4 regions of the Pseudoduganella sp. RAF53_2 genome follow, and region 3 is predicted to be linked to each of the others. Evidence: predicted binding sites of a transcription regulator. Region 3 holds the regulator's gene; each other region holds the start of a gene.
What was found. Region 3 encodes sigma-54, which starts transcription at its own class of promoters, with help from an activator protein. Its sites were predicted from a motif close to TGGCANGNAANCTGCTTT; they were not measured.
Positions count from the first base shown of each region.

Region 1: the regulator sigma-54 is predicted to act here: its motif matches at 1,501-1,518, upstream of AB4Z11_RS23635 (urease accessory protein UreD).
Region 2: the regulator sigma-54 is predicted to act here: its motif matches at 957-974, upstream of prpB (methylisocitrate lyase).
Region 4: the regulator sigma-54 is predicted to act here: its motif matches at 3,820-3,837, upstream of AB4Z11_RS11025 (flavin monoamine oxidase family protein).

Region 1 covers NZ_JBFRDW010000489.1:1,105-4,185, forward strand. Annotated here, with positions in the region: gene AB4Z11_RS23625 (urease subunit beta) at 1-310, opposite strand, end outside; gene AB4Z11_RS23630 (urease subunit gamma) at 332-634, opposite strand; gene AB4Z11_RS23635 (urease accessory protein UreD) at 643-1,491, opposite strand; gene AB4Z11_RS23640 (DUF885 domain-containing protein) at 1,600-3,081, opposite strand, start outside.
Region 2 covers NZ_JBFRDW010000424.1:329-4,417, reverse strand. Annotated here, with positions in the region: gene prpR (propionate catabolism operon regulatory protein PrpR) at 1-864, opposite strand, end outside; gene prpB (methylisocitrate lyase) at 1,008-1,895, shown strand; gene prpC (bifunctional 2-methylcitrate synthase/citrate synthase) at 1,920-3,068, shown strand; partial or broken gene AB4Z11_RS21855 (aconitase family protein) at 3,068-4,089, shown strand, end outside.
Region 3 covers NZ_JBFRDW010000050.1:6,615-11,722, forward strand. Annotated here, with positions in the region: gene AB4Z11_RS05125 (Lrp/AsnC family transcriptional regulator) at 1-220, opposite strand, end outside; gene AB4Z11_RS05130 (enoyl-CoA hydratase/isomerase family protein) at 217-1,302, opposite strand; gene hpf (ribosome hibernation-promoting factor, HPF/YfiA family) at 1,415-1,774, opposite strand; gene AB4Z11_RS05140 (RNA polymerase factor sigma-54) at 1,842-3,323, opposite strand; partial or broken gene AB4Z11_RS05145 (LPS export ABC transporter ATP-binding protein) at 3,333-3,960, opposite strand; gene lptA (lipopolysaccharide transport periplasmic protein LptA) at 3,963-4,562, opposite strand; gene lptC (LPS export ABC transporter periplasmic protein LptC) at 4,584-5,108, opposite strand, start outside.
Region 4 covers NZ_JBFRDW010000144.1:4,826-9,933, forward strand. Annotated here, with positions in the region: gene AB4Z11_RS11015 (DEAD/DEAH box helicase) at 1-1,851, shown strand, start outside; gene AB4Z11_RS11020 (Mu transposase C-terminal domain-containing protein) at 2,080-3,693, shown strand; gene AB4Z11_RS11025 (flavin monoamine oxidase family protein) at 3,870-5,108, shown strand, end outside.

The sequences.
Region 1 (3,081 bases), on a different contig from region 3:
ACTCCTTCAGTTTGCCCTGCACCTGGGCGCTGAATCCCCACACCTCGCGGTCGCCATCGAGCTTGACCAGTTCGACGGTGCGCTTCTGGCCGGGTTCGAAGCGTACGGCGGTGCCGGCCGCAATATTCAGCCGCATGCCGTACGCTTTCCAGCGTTCGAAATACAGCGCCGAGTTCACTTCAAAGAAATGGAAATGGGAGCCGACCTGGATGGGGCGGTCACCACGATTTTCCACCGTCACGCTGACCGTTGTGCGGCCAGCATTGAGGCTGATGTCGCCGGGCTCAAGTTTGTATTCGCCGGGAGTCATGATGCATTCCATGTTGATTTATCAGGGGATGGGTTGATGGACGGTCACCAGCTTGCTGCCGTCCGGAAAAGTGGCTTCGACCTGGATGTCGGGAATCATGTCGGCGATGCCGTCCATCACATCGTCACGGGTCAGGATGCGCGTGCCCTCGGCCATCAGTTCGGCCACGCTCTTGCCGTCGCGCGCACCTTCCATGATGGCGGCGCTGATCAGCGCGACGGCTTCGGGATAGTTCAGTTTCAGGCCGCGTGCGCGGCGCCGCTCCGCCAGCAGGGCGGCGGTGAAAATCAGGAGTTTGTCCTTCTCGCGGGGTGTCAGGTCCATGGGCTTTCCTATGTATGCCAGCTGCGCAGCGGCGTGGCGGCGCGCTGCATCACATGCGGACGCAGCACGCGCCAGGCATCCAGCATCAGGGCACGCGCCGCTTCGCTGTCGTCGCCGATATGGCGTACCACCAGCAGGTTCCTGAGCAGGGAGGCGCCGAAATGCGGCCCGCCGATGGCGCGTACTTCCTGAAGGGCGCTGATGGACAGCGACGCGCCGACCGCCAGCATCGTTGCGCACACGGACTGGCCACGCAGGCCGAAACGGCTGCGCAATGCCTCGGGCGTGATGACGCCCTGCTCCCACCAGAGCAGCTTGCCGCCGCGCCGGATGCGGCAGCGCTGCGCCACGCGGCCGGAGCGGAAGCGCTCGCCTGATGCGCGGCGCCCCAGGCAAATAATGTCGCAGCCTATATAGCTGGCGTCCGCATTCAGCTCGACGTCGTGCTCCAGTTCGGCGATGGTTTCGTCGTAGAAGATGGCTTCCTGCGGCAGCCATTCGATGGCGGCGCGGCCGGCTGCGTGCAGACTGACCTGCTGGCGCGAGACCTTGCCGTTGGCGCGATACCACTTGGCGGCGCCCGGCGTGGTCAGCACGGCATGGGTGCCGGCCGCAGCCTGCACCGCAATGTCGAGATGGTCGCCGCCCACCACGCCGCCCGGTGGATGCACCACGATGGCATGACAGACTTGCTGGTCTTCGGGATAAAGAGGTTTCTGGACGCGCAGCGGACCGTGGTGCTCGCGCCGGGTCAGGCGCGTGGCGCCATGTGCATGGGTGAAGCCGAGCGCGAGCCTGGCGTGCCAGGCCTCATGCTGGCTGTGGTTGCTGTCGTGCTGTACGGTGCTGTCGCGCATACACCAAGTAGTGCAATATGCGTGCCATGCTGCAACACCCTACAGTCGGGGATTTCCGCACCAGCCGGGGGCGGCGCACCACACTGGTGCGCCGCCCCCGGCAAAATTTCACTCTTTCGGGTATGGACTCTTGCCGCCGTCAGCAATGAAGGCATCGATGCGTGCCTGCAAAACCGGCAGCGGCACCGAGCCCAGTTCCAGCACGGTGTCGTGGAAAGCGCGGATATCGAACTTGTCGCCCAGCGCGGCTTCCGCTTTCTTGCGCGCATCGATGATGGCCATCTCGCCCAGGTAGTAGGACAGCGCCTGGCCCGGCCACGAAATATAGCGGTCCACTTCCGTTTCCACTTCATGCGCGGACAGTGCCGTATTGTCGAGCAGGTACTTCTGCGCCTGCTCGCGCGTCCAGCCCTTGGCGTGGATGCCGGTGTCGACCACCAGACGCGATGCGCGCCATGCCTGATAGCTCAGCATGCCGAACACTTCATACGGCGTGTCGTACATGCCCATCTCGCTGCCCAGGCGTTCCGAGTACAGCGCCCAGCCTTCGCCAAAGGCGGAGATGTAGGCATTGCGGAATGGCGGTCGGCCCTTCTGCTCCAGCGCGATCGGCATCTGGAATGCGTGGCCCGGCGCCGACTCATGCAGGGTCAGTGCTGGAAGGCTGTACAGCGCGCGCGCCGGCAGATTGTAGGTGTTGACCAGGTAGACGCCGGGACCGCCGCGGCCCGAGGTGTAGTAAGGCGCCTGCTCCGGCGGCACCGGAATGATGCCGAAGCGGCTGCGCGGCAGGCGGCCGAAATACTGGCTCACTTTGCCGTCGAATTTTTTCGCGATCCAGGCCGCGCGCATCAGCAGCTCTTCCGGCGTCTTGGCGTAGAACTGCGGATCGCTGCGCAGGAATTGCAGGAAGGCCGGCAGATCGCCTTTGAAGTCCACCTGCTTCATCACCTGCAGCATCTCGCCGCGGATCTTGGCCATTTCATCGAGGCCGATCTGGTGGATCTGGTCCGCGCTCAGATTGGTGGTGGTGAACTCGACGATCTTCGAGTGGTAGTAAGCCTTCCCGTCCGGCAGGCTTTCGGCGGCCAGTGCTTCGCGTGCATGCGGCACGTATTCCTCGCGCATGAATTTCAGCAGCTTGAGGTGAGCCGGGATCACGGATTCATTGATGGCCTTCAGCGCCGCTTCGCGCAGCCTGGCCTGTTCCGCGGCCGGAATGGTGGCCGGCATCTGCTTGAACGGTGCGAAGAACACCACCTCTTCCGGCTTGGCTTCGGTGACGGAGGTCAGCGAGCCATCGCGGCCTTGCAGCGTCACCTTGGGCGGCGTGAAACCGCGCTTCAGGCCCGTGCGCATATTGGCCACCTCTTCATCGAAGTAGCGCGGCATGTCGTTCAGCTGCACGATGTAATTGCGGTAGTCCTCCAGCGTACGGAAGGACTTGCGCGCTTCGCCTGCGATGTTCGACCAGAACGAGGAATCCGCGTTCAGCGGCATTTCGTATTCGTGGAAACGCTGGTTCTCCAGCAGGGCCGCAATCTGCGCGCGATACACCGCGTAGTTGATGCGTTCCGGCGCCGACAGCTG
Region 2 (4,089 bases), on a different contig from region 3:
CGCAATCGCGCCGCAATTCACCGCGACAAAGGGACGGTTCACGCCCAGCGCACGCGGACTTTCGCGGTGGATGGCCTGCGCCACCAGCTCCTTGCCCGCGCCCGTTTCGCCCTGAATCAGCACCGTGGCCGGCGACTTCGCGTACAGCACCACGGCTTGCCGCACGCGCTCCATCGCCTCCGATTCGCCGCGCAGGTCGGCCAGCCCGTGCTTGGCGCGCAGCGTGTCGGCCACCACGGTACGATGGCCGCGATTCGATTCCAGTTGCGCCAGGCGGGCGATTTCCAGCGCGTCGTCAAAGGCCTGGCGGATCGAGGTGGAGGAGTACACAAAGACGCCCGTCAGTCCGGCTTCTTCCGCGAGGTCGGTGATGCGTCCGCCGCCGACGATGGCTTTGATGCCTGACGCCTTCAGGTCGTTGATCTGGGCGCGTGCATCTTCTTCGGCAGTATAGGTGCGGCGTTCGATGTCGACGCCGAAGGTGGCGGCGAATTCGGCCAGCGCAGGCAGTTCGTCCTGGTAGGTGATCACGCCAATGCGCGATGACACCTTGCGCGCCCGCGCCAGCGCCTGCATGAAGTCGAAACCGCTGGCCCGTGCTATCACCAGCGGCACCGACAAACGGCCTTTCAGATAAGCCGCGTTGGAGCCGGCCGCGATCACCGCGTCGCAACGTTCCGTGGCGAGGCGTTCGCGGATGTGGCGCGCCGCTTCATCGAAACCGAGGTTGATCGGCTCGATGGTGGCCAGCGCGTCGTATTCCGGCGTGATGTCGCGGAACAGTTCGGACAGCCGTGAAACGGCCACGGTCCAGATGACTGGCTTGTCGGCGGGATCGAAGGGCAGTGGCGTGGAATGTCGCATGTTTCAATTATAGCTRTTTCATTGTTTCAATGTGAAACGTCGCACTATGAGCGAAATGTTGCAAGTCCTTGATTTTGCTGGAGGTGGGTAGCTGGCACGGCACTTGCAGATAAGTGCGCAAACTAAACCGCTGAAAGGACATCATGAGCCAATATTCCGCAGGCGCCGCCTTCCGCCAGGCCGTCAAAGAAGAATCCCCGCTGCAGGTGGTGGGCGCGATCAACGCCAACCACGCTCTGCTGGCAAAGCGCGCCGGCTTCCGCGCGATTTACCTGTCCGGCGGCGGCGTGGCAGCCGGTTCCCTGGGCCTGCCGGATCTCGGCATCTCGAACCTGGACGACGTGCTGACCGACGTGCGCCGCATCACCGACGTGTGCGACCTGCCGCTGCTGGTCGACGTCGATACCGGCTTTGGCGCCTCCGCCTTCAACGTGGCGCGCACTGTGAAGTCCATGATCAAGTTCGGCGCCGCCGCCATGCACATCGAAGACCAGGTTGGCGCGAAGCGCTGCGGTCACCGTCCGGGCAAGGAAATCGTGTCGCAGGGCGAAATGGTGGACCGTATCAAGGCCGCCGTTGACGCGCGTACCGATGAAAACTTCGTGATCATGGYCCGCACCGATGCGCTGGCCGTGGAAGGCCTCGATGCCGCCATCGAACGCGCCGTGGCCTGCGTTGAAGCGGGCGCCGACATGATCTTCCCTGAGGCGATGATCACGCTGGACATGTACAAGCAGTTCGCCAAGGCGGTGAAGGTGCCGATCCTGGCCAACATCACCGAGTTCGGCTCGACCCCGCTGTTCACCGTTGAAGAACTGAAGTCCGCTGATGTGGGCCTGGTGCTGTATCCGCTGTCCGCTTTCCGTGCCATGAACAAGGCGGCTGAAAACGTGTACGGCGCGATTCGCCGCGACGGTACGCAGCAGAATGTGGTCGACACCATGCAGACCCGTGCCGAACTGTATGAACGCATCAACTATCACGATTTCGAGCAGAAGCTGGATGCACTGTTCGCAGCACAGAAAAAATAATCAAGTAATCCGAGGAGATTTGAAATGACCGACGCACCAACCTTCAAGCCAAAAAAATCCGTCGCCCTGTCCGGCGTTGCAGCGGGTAACACCGCGCTGTGCTCCGTGGGCAAAACGGGTAACGACCTGCACTACCGCGGCTACGACATCCTGGACGTGGCCAACGTCTGCGAATTCGAAGAAATCGCCTTCCTGCTGGTACACGGCAAGCTGCCAACCGCAGCCGAACTGAAGGGCTACAAGACCAAGCTGAAAGCGCTGCGCGGCCTGCCGCAATCCGTGAAGTCGGCACTAGAAGCGCTGCCAGCATCCGCTCACCCGATGGACGTGATGCGTACCGGCTGCTCAGTGCTGGGCTGCACCCTGCCGGAAAAGGATGACCACAACATCGCCGGCGCACGCGACATCGCCGACCGCCTGATGGCATCCTTCGGCTCCATGCTGTTGTACTGGTACCACTTCAGCCACAATGGCAAGCGCATCGAAGTGGAAACCGACGACGACTCCATCGGCGGCCACTTCCTGCACCTGCTGCACGGCGAGAAGCCAAGCGAAAGCTGGGTGCGTGCGATGCACACCTCGCTGATCCTGTACGCGGAACACGAGTTCAACGCTTCCACCTTCACCAGCCGCGTGATCGCTGGTACCGGCTCCGACATCTACTCCGCAGTGACCGGCGCTATCGGCGCGCTGCGCGGCCCGAAACACGGCGGCGCCAACGAATTCGCCTTCGAAATCCAGAAGCGCTACGAGAACCCGGACGAAGCCGAAGCCGACATCCGCAAGCGCGTGGAAAACAAGGAAGTGGTGATCGGATTTGGACACCCTGTGTACACCATCTCCGACCCGCGTAACGTGGTGATCAAGGACGTGGCGCGCCAGCTGTCCGAAGAAGCCGGTTCCACCAAGATGTTCGACATCGCCGAGCGCCTGGAATCCGTGATGTGGGAGATCAAGAAGATGTTCCCGAACCTGGACTGGTTCTCCGCCGTGTCGTACCACATGATGGGCGTGCCGACCGCCATGTTCACGCCATTGTTCGTGATCTCCCGTACCTCCGGCTGGTCCGCGCACATCATCGAGCAGCGCATCGACAACAAGATCATTCGCCCAAGCGCAAACTACGTAGGCCCTGAGGACCTGCAATTCGTACCGATCAAGGACCGCAAATAATGAACTCCACATTCCGCAAAAAGCTGCCGGGCACCCAGCTCGATTACTTCGACGCGCGTGAAGCCGTCGATGCGATCAAGCCAGGCGCTTACGACAAGCTGCCTTACACCTCGCGTGTGCTGGCAGAGAACCTGGTGCGCCGCTGCGACCCATCCACGCTGAACGCGTCCCTGGAACAGCTGATCGAACGCAAACGGGACCTGGACTTCCCGTGGTTCCCGGCCCGCGTGGTTTGCCACGACATTCTGGGCCAGACCGCGCTGGTGGACCTGGCCGGCCTGCGCGACGCCATCGCCGACCAGGGCGGTGATCCGTCGCTGGTGAATCCTGTTGTGCCGACCCAGCTGGTGGTTGACCACTCGCTGGCCGTCGAATGCGGCGGCTTCGATCCGGACGCGTTCGAAAAGAACCGCGCCATTGAAGACCGCCGTAACGAAGACCGCTTCCACTTCATCGACTGGACCAAGAAAGCCTTCCAGAACGTGGACGTGATCCCGCCGGGTAACGGCATCCTGCACCAGATCAATCTGGAGCGCATGTCGCCGGTGATCCAGGTGAGCGACAACGTGGCCTATCCGGACACGCTGGTTGGCACTGACTCCCACACCCCGATGGTGGACGCACTGGGCGTGATCGCCATCGGCGTGGGCGGCCTGGAAGCCGAAACCGTGATGCTGGGCCGCGCATCCTGGATGCGCCTGCCGGACATCGTCGGCGTTGAGCTGACCGGCAAACCACAGCCAGGCATCACCGCCACCGACACGGTGCTGGCGCTGACCGAATTCCTGCGCAAGGAAAAAGTCGTGTCGGCTTATCTGGAGTTCTACGGCGAAGGCGCCACCGCGCTGACGCTGGGCGACCGCGCCACCATCTCGAACATGGCGCCTGAATTCGGCGCCACGGCCGCGATGTTCTCCATCGACGAGCAGACCATCAAGTACCTGAAGCTGACCGGCCGCGACGACGATCTGGTCAAGCTGGTGGAACACTACGCCAGGCACACCGGCCTGTGGTCGGATTC
Region 3 (5,108 bases):
GCTCCACCGAAACAAACACCGTCAACGGAAGTCCCACCTGCACGCGGTCCACCAGCGCCACATCTTTCAGCAGCACGCCGGATTCTCGCAACTGGGCAACACGGCGCTGGCAGGTCGCCACCGAGGAATGCACGCGCTCTGCAATCTCGCGCAGCGGCGTGGCAGCGTCTTCCTGCAGGATGTTGAGGATCGCGCGGTCGATCCGGTCCAGCTCCCTCATGCGAGGTGACGCAGCGGGTGAGCGTAATCGGGCCAGCACGGCTCGAAGAAGCGCGCCACCATTTCCGGCGTGACCTCGGCCAGCGTTGGCGGATTCCAGCGCGGGGCATTGTCCTTGTCGATCACCAGGGCGCGTACGCCTTCCAGGATTTCGCCATGCTCGAAATTACGTCGTACCAGATTGCGTTCCATGCGCAGGCAATCGGCCACGCCAAGGGTCGTGCCGCGGCGCAGCAATTCGTGGGTGACGCACATCATGATCGGCGAGCGCTGGGCCATCGCGCTCAATGATTTTTGTGCGAACGGATCGGCGTCGCCACGCAGAGAATCCATGATGGCGGTCACGCTGCCGGCCGAGAAATGGCGATCGATGAGCGAACGCTGAGCTTCCAGTTCGCTTTGCCCCGCCAAGGTCTTTAACGGGGCTGCAAAGGCCGCGATGGCCTCCTGCTGAGCCGAACCGTGGGAAGCATCGATCAGCGCGCCCAGGGTGCGCCATTCGGCTTCCGGCACGAAATGATCGGCCAGCCCCAGGTAGAGCGCATCGGCGGCGCCGACGGTCAGGCCGGTCAGGCCCAGCCACATGCCCAGTGCGCCCGGCGCGTGGGACAGGAAATGGCTGCCGCCCACGTCCGGGAACAGCCCGATGTTCACTTCCGGCATGGCCATCCTGGTGCGGCTGGTCACGATGCGCACGCCGCAATCCGGCCCGCCCTGCGCGATGCCCATGCCGCCGCCCATCACCACGCCGTCCATCAGCGAAATGTATGGCTTGGGGTAGAAATGGATTAAATGATTTAGTGCATATTCCTCGGTGAAGAAATCTTCCAGCAGCGCGCTGTCGCCCTGCGGCGTTTTCTGGCCGACATCGTGGAAGAAGCGGATATCGCCACCCGCGCACAGCGCTTTCTCGCTGCTGCTGCGGATCACCACCGCAGCCACGTCTGCGTCCTCGCGCCAGGCCAGCAGCGCCTGAGTAATGGCGCGCACCATGTCGAGGGAAAGGGAGTTCAGAGCCTTGGGGCGGTCGAGGGTGATGAAGCCGGTGCCGTTGCTGACTTGGGTGTGGACGTATTCGCTCATGAACAAGATACTAAATAATTAATATTGTTTATTTTATCGCGCCACAGCCAGCGGCGCGGGGCGCAAAAAAGGGCGCCAGATGCGCCCTTAGTTTGATTGTCCCGCCACTCCTTTACATGACGGTGACAGGTGCTTCGTAAGTGTCCGGGATATGCTTGATCGCTTCGTGGTTGTGATTCTGGACGCGGGCCTTGTACTTCATGACCTGGCGGTCCAGTTTGTCGATCAGCGTATCGATGGCGGCATACAGGTCTTGCGACAGGCTCTCCACATACACAGTCTTACCCGACATACGCAGATTGATCTCCGCTTTTTGACGTTTTTCTTTCTCGGTGAGGTTATCTACAGTCAGGATGACAGCAATATCAATCACTTGATCGAAATGGCGCTTAACCCGCTCCAGCTTGTTCTGCACGTACTCGCGAATCGCTGGGGTCACTTCGACATGATGTCCACTGATGGTGAGATTCATACACACTCCTAAAGATGATGTCGCTTACTAGTTCGTACACGCTGGTGGCGTGCAGCGGAACCGTGCACTACAAAGACTTGCGGAGGCTAACGGGAGGAATTTTCAGAGCTTCGCGATACTTGGCAACAGTACGTCGCGCAATCACCATGCCCTGTTCTCCCAGCATGTCCGCAATCTTACTGTCGGATAAAGGATTTTTAGGGTCTTCAGCTCCTGTCAATTGCACGATCAGCGCACGGATCGCAGTAGAGGAAGCTTCACCCCCGGCTTCGGTTGCGACGTGGCTGCCAAAAAAGTACTTCAACTCAAACATTCCATGCGGGGTGAGCATATATTTTTGAGTTGTTACCCGAGAAATAGTGCTCTCGTGTAGTCCCAGTGTATCAGCTATTTCACGCAACACAAGGGGTCTCATGGCAACTGCACCATGACTGAAAAAGTTCTTCTGCCTTTCAACGATCGCTTGTGCAACGCGCAAAATCGTATCGAAACGCTGGCGCATATTCTTGATCAGCCACTTGGCTTCCTGCAGCTGTGCGCTCATCTGGCTCTCGCCTTTGCCCTGCTTGAGCAGGCTGGCGTACAGCGCATTCACACGCAGGCGCGGCATCACATCATTGTTCAGCATGACGATCCAGCCGTTGCGCCCCTTCTTCACGATCACGTCAGGCACCACGTAGTCTGACACGTCTGACGCAAATTCAGCGCCCGGATGCGGATTGCACTGGCGGATCACGGCCTGCGCTTCACGCAGGTCTTCGTCGTCGCAGTCGAGGGCTTTTTTCAGCTTGTTGAATTCACGCTGGGCGAACCAGGCCAGGTGCTTCTCGACGATGCATAGCGCCATGCGGCGCGTTACCAGCGGGATGTTCGGCAAGCGCTTGATTTGCAGCGCCAGGCACTCGGACGCATTGCGCGCGCCCACGCCAATGGGATCGAAAGTCTGCAGCAGCGCCAGCGACGTACGCAATTCTTCCAGTTCGATTTCCAGCTCTTCCGGCAGACGCGCATGGATTTCTTCCAACGGCTCTTCCAGGTAGCCGTTTTCGTCCAGCGCATCGATGATGATTTCCATCAGCGCGCGGTCGCGCGGTTCCTGCACGGTCACGCGCATCTGCTCCAGCAAATGCTCGCGCAGCGTGCAGCCGCTGGCTTCCAGTTGCGGACGGCCGTCTTCATCATCGGGCGACTTGCTGCTGGAGGAATTGCTCCAGTCGTCAACAGCATCGCCCTCGCCGTTGCCTTCATAGCTCTCGCCGTCGGCCGCAGGTGCTTCCGCGCCCTCGCCGCCTTCGCTGGCAGCCTGGCCGTTTTCTTGCGGCGGCGCTTCGCCATTGCCGCTGCCCTGGCTGATGGCGCCGTCCGCCAGCAGGCGCACGGAATTGTCCAGTGGATCGTCCAGCCGCTCCAGTAATGGGTTATCACTGAGCAGCTGCTCCAACTCCTGGTGCAGCTCAAGCGTCGACAGCTGCAACAGGCGGATCGACTGTTGCAGTTGCGGCGTAAGCGCCAGGTGTTGCGAAGTTCGCAGTTGCAGTGATTGTTTCATGGGCCTTTCTTACATCCGGAAGTGTTCGCCGAGGTAGACGCGGCGCACGGATTCGTCAGCAATAATGTCGTCAGGGCGGCCGGAAGCCAGTACCGAACCCTGGTTGATGATGTAGGCGCGGTCGCAAATGCCGAGCGTCTCACGCACATTGTGGTCGGTAATTAAGACGCCGATGTTGCGCTCCTTCAGAAAACGCACAATCCGTTGGATTTCGATCACGGCAATCGGGTCCACGCCGGCAAAAGGTTCGTCCAGAAGAACGAAGCGTGGGTTAGTGGCAAGAGCCCGTGCAATCTCAACACTGGATCTCCAGCACGGCACGGATATTCTCTTCCACGGTCAGCTTACGGAACACCGAAGCTTCCTGCGGCAGGTAGGACAGGCCCAGCGTGGCGCGCTTGTGAATCGGCAGGCTCGATACATCGATGCCACCGATATCGATGGTGCCAGCGTCGGATGCCACCAGTCCCACGATCATATAGAACGACGTCGTCTTGCCGGCACCGTTTGGTCCCAGCAGCCCTACCACTTCACCGCAATCGACCTGCAGCGAAACGTCATGCACCACCTGGCGTTTGCCATAGGTCTTTTGCAGACCTTTGACAACCAGGGTGCTGCTGCAATTGTTCTCCGCCATATTCATTTGACCGCCGGAGTGGTAGCTGGAGTTACCGGCGTTGCAGGCGCTGGTGCGTTGGCTTGCGAAGGCTGGATCACCATCTTCACGCGGCCGCCGCCCTGCTTGCTCTCGCCCGTGGTGGAGTTCTGCACGGAGAAGAATTCCTTGCGGCTGTCGTAGGAAATGAAAGGACCTTCAACTTCATCGGTGGTCTTGGCGCCTTCCAGGCGCGTGACCTTGGCCTTGGAAATCAGGCGCACCAGTTCGGACTTCTGGTCGTATTCGATGCGCTCGGCCTGGCCTTCGACCCACTGGTCGCCGGCGCCATCGCGCTTCTGGCGGAAAGTGGCCAGCGCGTTCGGCGCCGCCCAGAAGGTCACGTACTGATAGCCCTGCGGATCTTCCGTCACCAGCGCGCGGCCTGCCTTCATCAGCAGCGTGCCGCGGGTCAGCACCACGTCGCCGATCAGCGTGCGGGTCTGCTTCACTTCATCCGTGGTGCCCTGATTGGCTTCGATCACCGTTGGCTTGAGGGAGTCCGCCTTTTCCGCGCGGGCCAGGTTCAGGCCCATCAGCGGCAGCAGGGACAGCAGCAATAACTTGCTCAGTTTCTTTTTCATGTATGCTCCGAAAATTCTTGCTCAACGCTGAGGGGCAGGCGGATACACCAGGCGCATGCGCTGGTTCACTTCCGCCTGGCTGGTGGCGTTATTCACCTTCAGGCCAGTGCCTGTCAGCTTGGCGTTGCCGGACGTGGCGGTGAACGCCTGGTCCGTTTCCATCCGGTCTTCGTCCGGATAAATCGTCATCGCTTCAGTCTTCATGCTGAAGCTCTTTACGGTCTCGGTGCCGGCGCGGTCGGCGGTCACATTGCCGGCCAGCTTGACGCGGCTATTGCTGTCGTCCACGCGCGCCGTTTTGGCGTGAATGTCCATTGGCGGCAGGTCCGGCGTGATCTTGCGCACGACGGGCTTGTCGATCTCGGACGAATCGTCAATCGGGCGGTGGGTCAGCTTGTCGCCGGAAACGATATACGCCGGCTTGCCCTCTTTGCTCAGACGCACAAAGCTGAAGCGCTCGACGATGTAGTCAGGCTCCGTGAGCTTGGCGGCCGCCTGCATTTCCTCGCCTTCGCGGTTCAGCAGTTCGAGCAGCCAGAAGGTGCC
Region 4 (5,108 bases), on a different contig from region 3:
CAGCGCTACGCCAACCACATCCCCAAATTCCATGTGCTGCCGATTTACGGTGGCCAGAGCTACGGCCCGCAGCTGAGCGCCTTGCGCCGCGGCGTGCACGTGGTGGTGGGTACGCCGGGCCGCGTGATCGATCACCTGGATAAAGGCTCGCTCGACCTGTCCGGCCTGAAGACCATCGTGCTGGACGAAGCGGATGAAATGCTGCGCATGGGCTTTATCGACGACGTCGAGCGCATCCTGCAGGAAGTGCCGGAATCGCGCCAGACCGCGCTGTTCTCGGCCACCATGCCGCCGGCGATCAAGCGCATCGCCACCACTTATCTGCACAACCCGGCCGAAGTGATGGTGGCGGCGAAGACCACCACCAACACCAATATCCGCCAGCGCTACTGGCTGGTGAGCGGCATGCACAAGCTGGATGCGCTGACCCGCATTCTGGAAGCGGAACCGTTCGACGGCATGATCATCTTCTCCCGCACCAAGCTGGGAACGGAAGAACTGGCGGAACGCCTGCAGGCGCGCGGCTTCTCGGCCGGCGCCATCAACGGCGATATGCAGCAGGCCGCGCGTGAGCGCATGATCGGCCAGCTCAAGGACGGCAAGATCGATATCCTGGTCGCCACCGACGTCGCCGCGCGCGGCCTGGACGTGGAGCGCATCAGTCACGTGGTCAACTACGACGTACCCTACGACCCGGAAAGCTACACCCACCGCATCGGCCGCACCGGCCGCGCCGGCCGCAGCGGCGAGGCGATCCTGTTCATCACGCCGCGCGAGCGCAACCTGCTCAAGCTGATCGAGCGCACCACGCGCCAGCCGGTCACGCCGATGCAGCTGCCGACCCTGCAGGCGGTGAACGATGTACGTGTCCAGCGCTTCAAGGACGAGATCACGGAAACGCTGGCGGCCGGTGGCCTGGAGCATTTCCAGTCCCTGATCGAAGACTACGAGAACGAGCACAATGTGCCGGCCACTGAAATCGCGGCGGCGCTGGCCATGATGGGACGCGGTGGCAAGCCGCTGCTGCTGGATAAATCGCTGGAACGCGGCTGGCACGACGACGGCGCGCCGCGTCCGGAACGCGCCGAGCGCGACGACCGCCCTCAGCGCGAACCGCGCGAACCACGTGAACCTCGCGCGAAGAAGGAGCGCATGCCGCGCGAAGCTGAACCAGGCATGCAGACCTATCGCGTGGAAGTGGGCTACCGCCACGGCGTCCGCCCCGGCAATATCGTGGGCGCCATCGCCAACGAAGGCGGCGTCGATTCCAAATACATCGGCCGCATCGAGATCTTCGACGACTACACTGTGCTGGATATGCCGGACGACTTGCCAGCCGGCACACTGGACGTGATCGCCGGTCTGCGTGTGGCAGGCCAGACCCTGCGCATCCACCGCGACGGCGAGACGGCGCCGGCCGCAGCGCCTGCTCCGGCGGCACCTTCGCCACGCAAGCGCCCGGAGCCTGAACTGGCGGCGCGCGCGGATGACGAGGATATGGCCTTCGACGAAAAGCCGAAGAAGAAAAAGAAGGACAAGGCGGAAGGCCCCGGCGTGCCGATGCGCGCCTACCGCGTGGAAGTGGGCAGCCAGCACTCGGCCACGCCGGCCAACCTGGTGGGCGCCATCGCCAACGAAAGCGGTCTGGAAGCGCGCTACATCGGCCGCATCGAGATCATGGGCGATCACACCTTCCTCGAAATGCCGGACGGGATGCCGGACGAGATTTTCCGTCATCTGAAAAAGGTCTGGGTCGGTGGGCAGCAGCTGAAGATCAGCCTCGCCGATGAAATGCCGCCCGAATCGGGCAAGCACACGCCGCCCAAGAAGCCGGTGAAAAAGGCTAAGTAATACTACGTATCGCGCACAGTGGCGGTGCAGTTTGTGTTGAATTTGCACCACAAGTAAGCCGCCGCTGACGCCAAACCCGCCTTACAGCGCCATTTCATTCATGGCCTGGAAATTGCATAAACATTGCCTGGTTATCCTTTTTTTGAAAGGTGGCGAATGTTATTGCGAAACGATCTCCTTGAATTTAGTGAACCGAGGCGCCGCATCGTCCGGATTCTGTGGATCGATGTGGCACGCAGTTTCGCCTACGTGTTCGACGTGGCTTCCGAAGCAGCGGAAGTCGAATTGCATCGCCTGTCCGTGCTGGAAGGCGAAATCGGCAAGGGCCGCATACGGCGTCTGGAATCCGATCCTTACCTGGTGGTGACGAACACCGAGGCACTGCCGCCCAAGCATGTCGAGTTGCGCGAACGTGCCTGGAATGTGATCTCCGACCTGATCACACAGGAGCCCGACATCTACGAGCCTGGCCGGCGCGGCCAGCTGGTGCAGGCGGCGACCCGGCAGCATGGCGTGTCGCACCCCACCATCTACCGCTATCTGCGCCGTTACTGGCAGCGTGGCCAAACGCCCAATGCCCTGTTGCCGGACTACGCCAACTCCGGCGGCCGCGGCAAGCGGCGCACGGCGTCGCCAGGCGTCAAACGGGGACGTCCACGCAAGGATGGCGGCCAGGTAGGCGTCAATGTGGACGATGCGATGCGCGCCGTTTTTCGGCTGGCTTCTGCACGCTACGCGGCCCGCAACCTGCAGTTCTCACGCCGCGGTGCGTATGACGAGATGGCGCGGGACTTTTTCTGCGAGCGTGTGCAGGACCCGTATTCGCGCCGGATACGCCGCGTGACCTCGGCGGAACCGGTTCCGAGCTTTGGCCAGTTCAACTACTGGCTGGATCAGGACCATCTGACCGCTGCGCAGCCGATGCCGGCACCCCTGCCGGATACGACTGCGGTAGGGCGTACCGGCCAACCGGCCAGCGACTACCGCCTGGACATTCTGCCCTTCGGCATGCAGCTGCTGCACGCGCAGGACCGGCAGCTGCTGGCCGGAACGCCTGTCCTGTATGTGATCACGGATGTATTCAGCGGCATGGTGGCCGGCATGTATGCCAGCTTTGAAGCACCCAGCTGGGGACAGGCCATGATAGCGCTAGCCAGCTGCGCTGCAGAGAAGACGCGTTTCGCGCGGCGCCTGGGCCGTCTGCTGGCGCCGCAGGAGTGGCCGAGCTGCCATTTACCGGAACGCTTGCTGCTGCCGCCGGAGCTGATGCTGCGTGCAGACGGTGATGCGCTGCTGGCGAATTTCCATATCCGCTGTGTGGCCGATTTCGAGGCGCCGGCCCGTCCCTGGATGGCGGCGCTGCGGGCCTGCTTTGGCGCGGCGGCCGACGGCAAGGCGGGCACGCTGGACGGCATCATCACGCTGCAGGAATTCCGCCGCATTGCCATGGACGTGCTGCTGGCCTATAACCATCAGCAGGGCGCCAGCGGGCACGCACCATTGCAGCTGTGGGACTGGGGCGTGCGCCGCCGCGGCTCCTCCCTCAAGCAGTTCCCGGAGGATCTGGTGCGTTGCTGCCTGTTGCCGGTCAGCGAAGCGTGGGTAACGGCCGAAGGCATCTGCGTGGCGGGCAATTACTTCAGCTGCGTGCGTGCCGAGAACGAGCACTGGTTCGAGCGCGCACGCACGCGTGGACGCTGGCCGGTGCGCGTGGCGGTCGACCCGTCGGCGGATGGCATGGTGTATCTGGTTGATGCCGCCGCGCCGCTGCAATTCCATGCATGCCGTCCAATCGAACGCATCGCGATGGTGCGCCCAGCCTTGCAGGAGGCAAGCGCCTGAAAAAGAGCTTACACAAAACAAAGTAATGTCGTAGATCGTATTGAAGCGCGCCTTATCCTATAAGGCGCGCTTTTTGTTTAATGAGTTTATTTTAGGGCCGGAATAGAGTCATTTCGCAAGCCGTTTTGGCATACCGATTGCTTTACCACTGTCATTCATAGCAGACGAGGTGACAGATGGAAGAACGCTCGATAACAAGGCGGCAGTTCCTGTACCGCGCAGCAGCAGTGGGTGGTACAGGGCTCTTGCTGAACACGATGAATGCCTGGGGCATCGGAATTGCTTCGCGGGTGAATACGCCACCCGTGCTGGCCGGCAGCGGAAAAGGCAAGCGCGTCGTAATTCTGGGCGCAGGCCTGGCCGGCATGACGGCAGCCTACGAACTGGGCAAGCTGGGCTACTCCGTGCAGATACTGGAGGCGCGCGAATTTGCCGGTGGCCGCTGCCAGACTGCGCGTAAAGGCTTCGCGCTGACGGAGCTCGGCGGCGAGAAGCAGGAGTGCAGGTTCGACGAAGGCCATTACATCAACCACGGACCGTGGCGCATTCCGCTGCATCACCAGTCCACGCTGTACTACACCCGCCTGTTCGAAGTTCCGCTGGAAGTGATGGTCAACGACAACGACCATTCTTATGTGTACTTGCAGAATGGCGGCCCGCTGGCCAACCGGCGTTTGCGTCCGGCCCAGGTCAAGGCCGACATGCGCGGCCATGTGGCGGAGCTGCTGGCCAAGGCGGTCAAGGGGAATATGCTGGATCAGGAGCTGAGCGCGGACGACAAGCGCGCGCTGCTCGACTACCTGGCGCACGAGGGGCAGCTGGACCAGGTGGACCTGCGTTACAAGGGCCGCAGCGGCCGCGGCTACGCAGTCAATCCCGGTGCCGGGTTGAATCCCGGTACTGCATCGGACCCTCTGGGCTTCGAGGAGCTGCTGCAGTCCCGCATCGGCAATGTTTACAGCGCGGTGCAGGACTTCCCGATGCAGAACACCATGTTCCAGCCGGTGGGTGGCATGGACCAGATTGCCAAAGCATTCGAAAAGCGTGTCGGCCGACACATCCAGTACAAGGCCGAAGTGCAATCGATCACCCATGGTGAGCGCGACGTGAAGGTGACCTACAAGGACACCGCCAGCGGCAAGCTGCGCAGCGTCACGGCCGACTATTGCCTGTGCACCTTGCCGCTTTCCGTGCTGCGCCATGTGGAGACGGACTTCTCCGACAAGTTCAAGCAGGCCATTGCCACCGTCGCCTATGCGCCGGTCGGCAAGATCGGCCTGCAGATGAAGCGCCGCTTCTGGGAAGAGGACGACCAGATCTACGGCGGCCATGTGCTGACCGATATGGCGGGCATCAACACGATCTCGCTGCCTTCTTCGAACTGGCAGAAGAAGAAGGGCGTTCTGCTGGGCTAC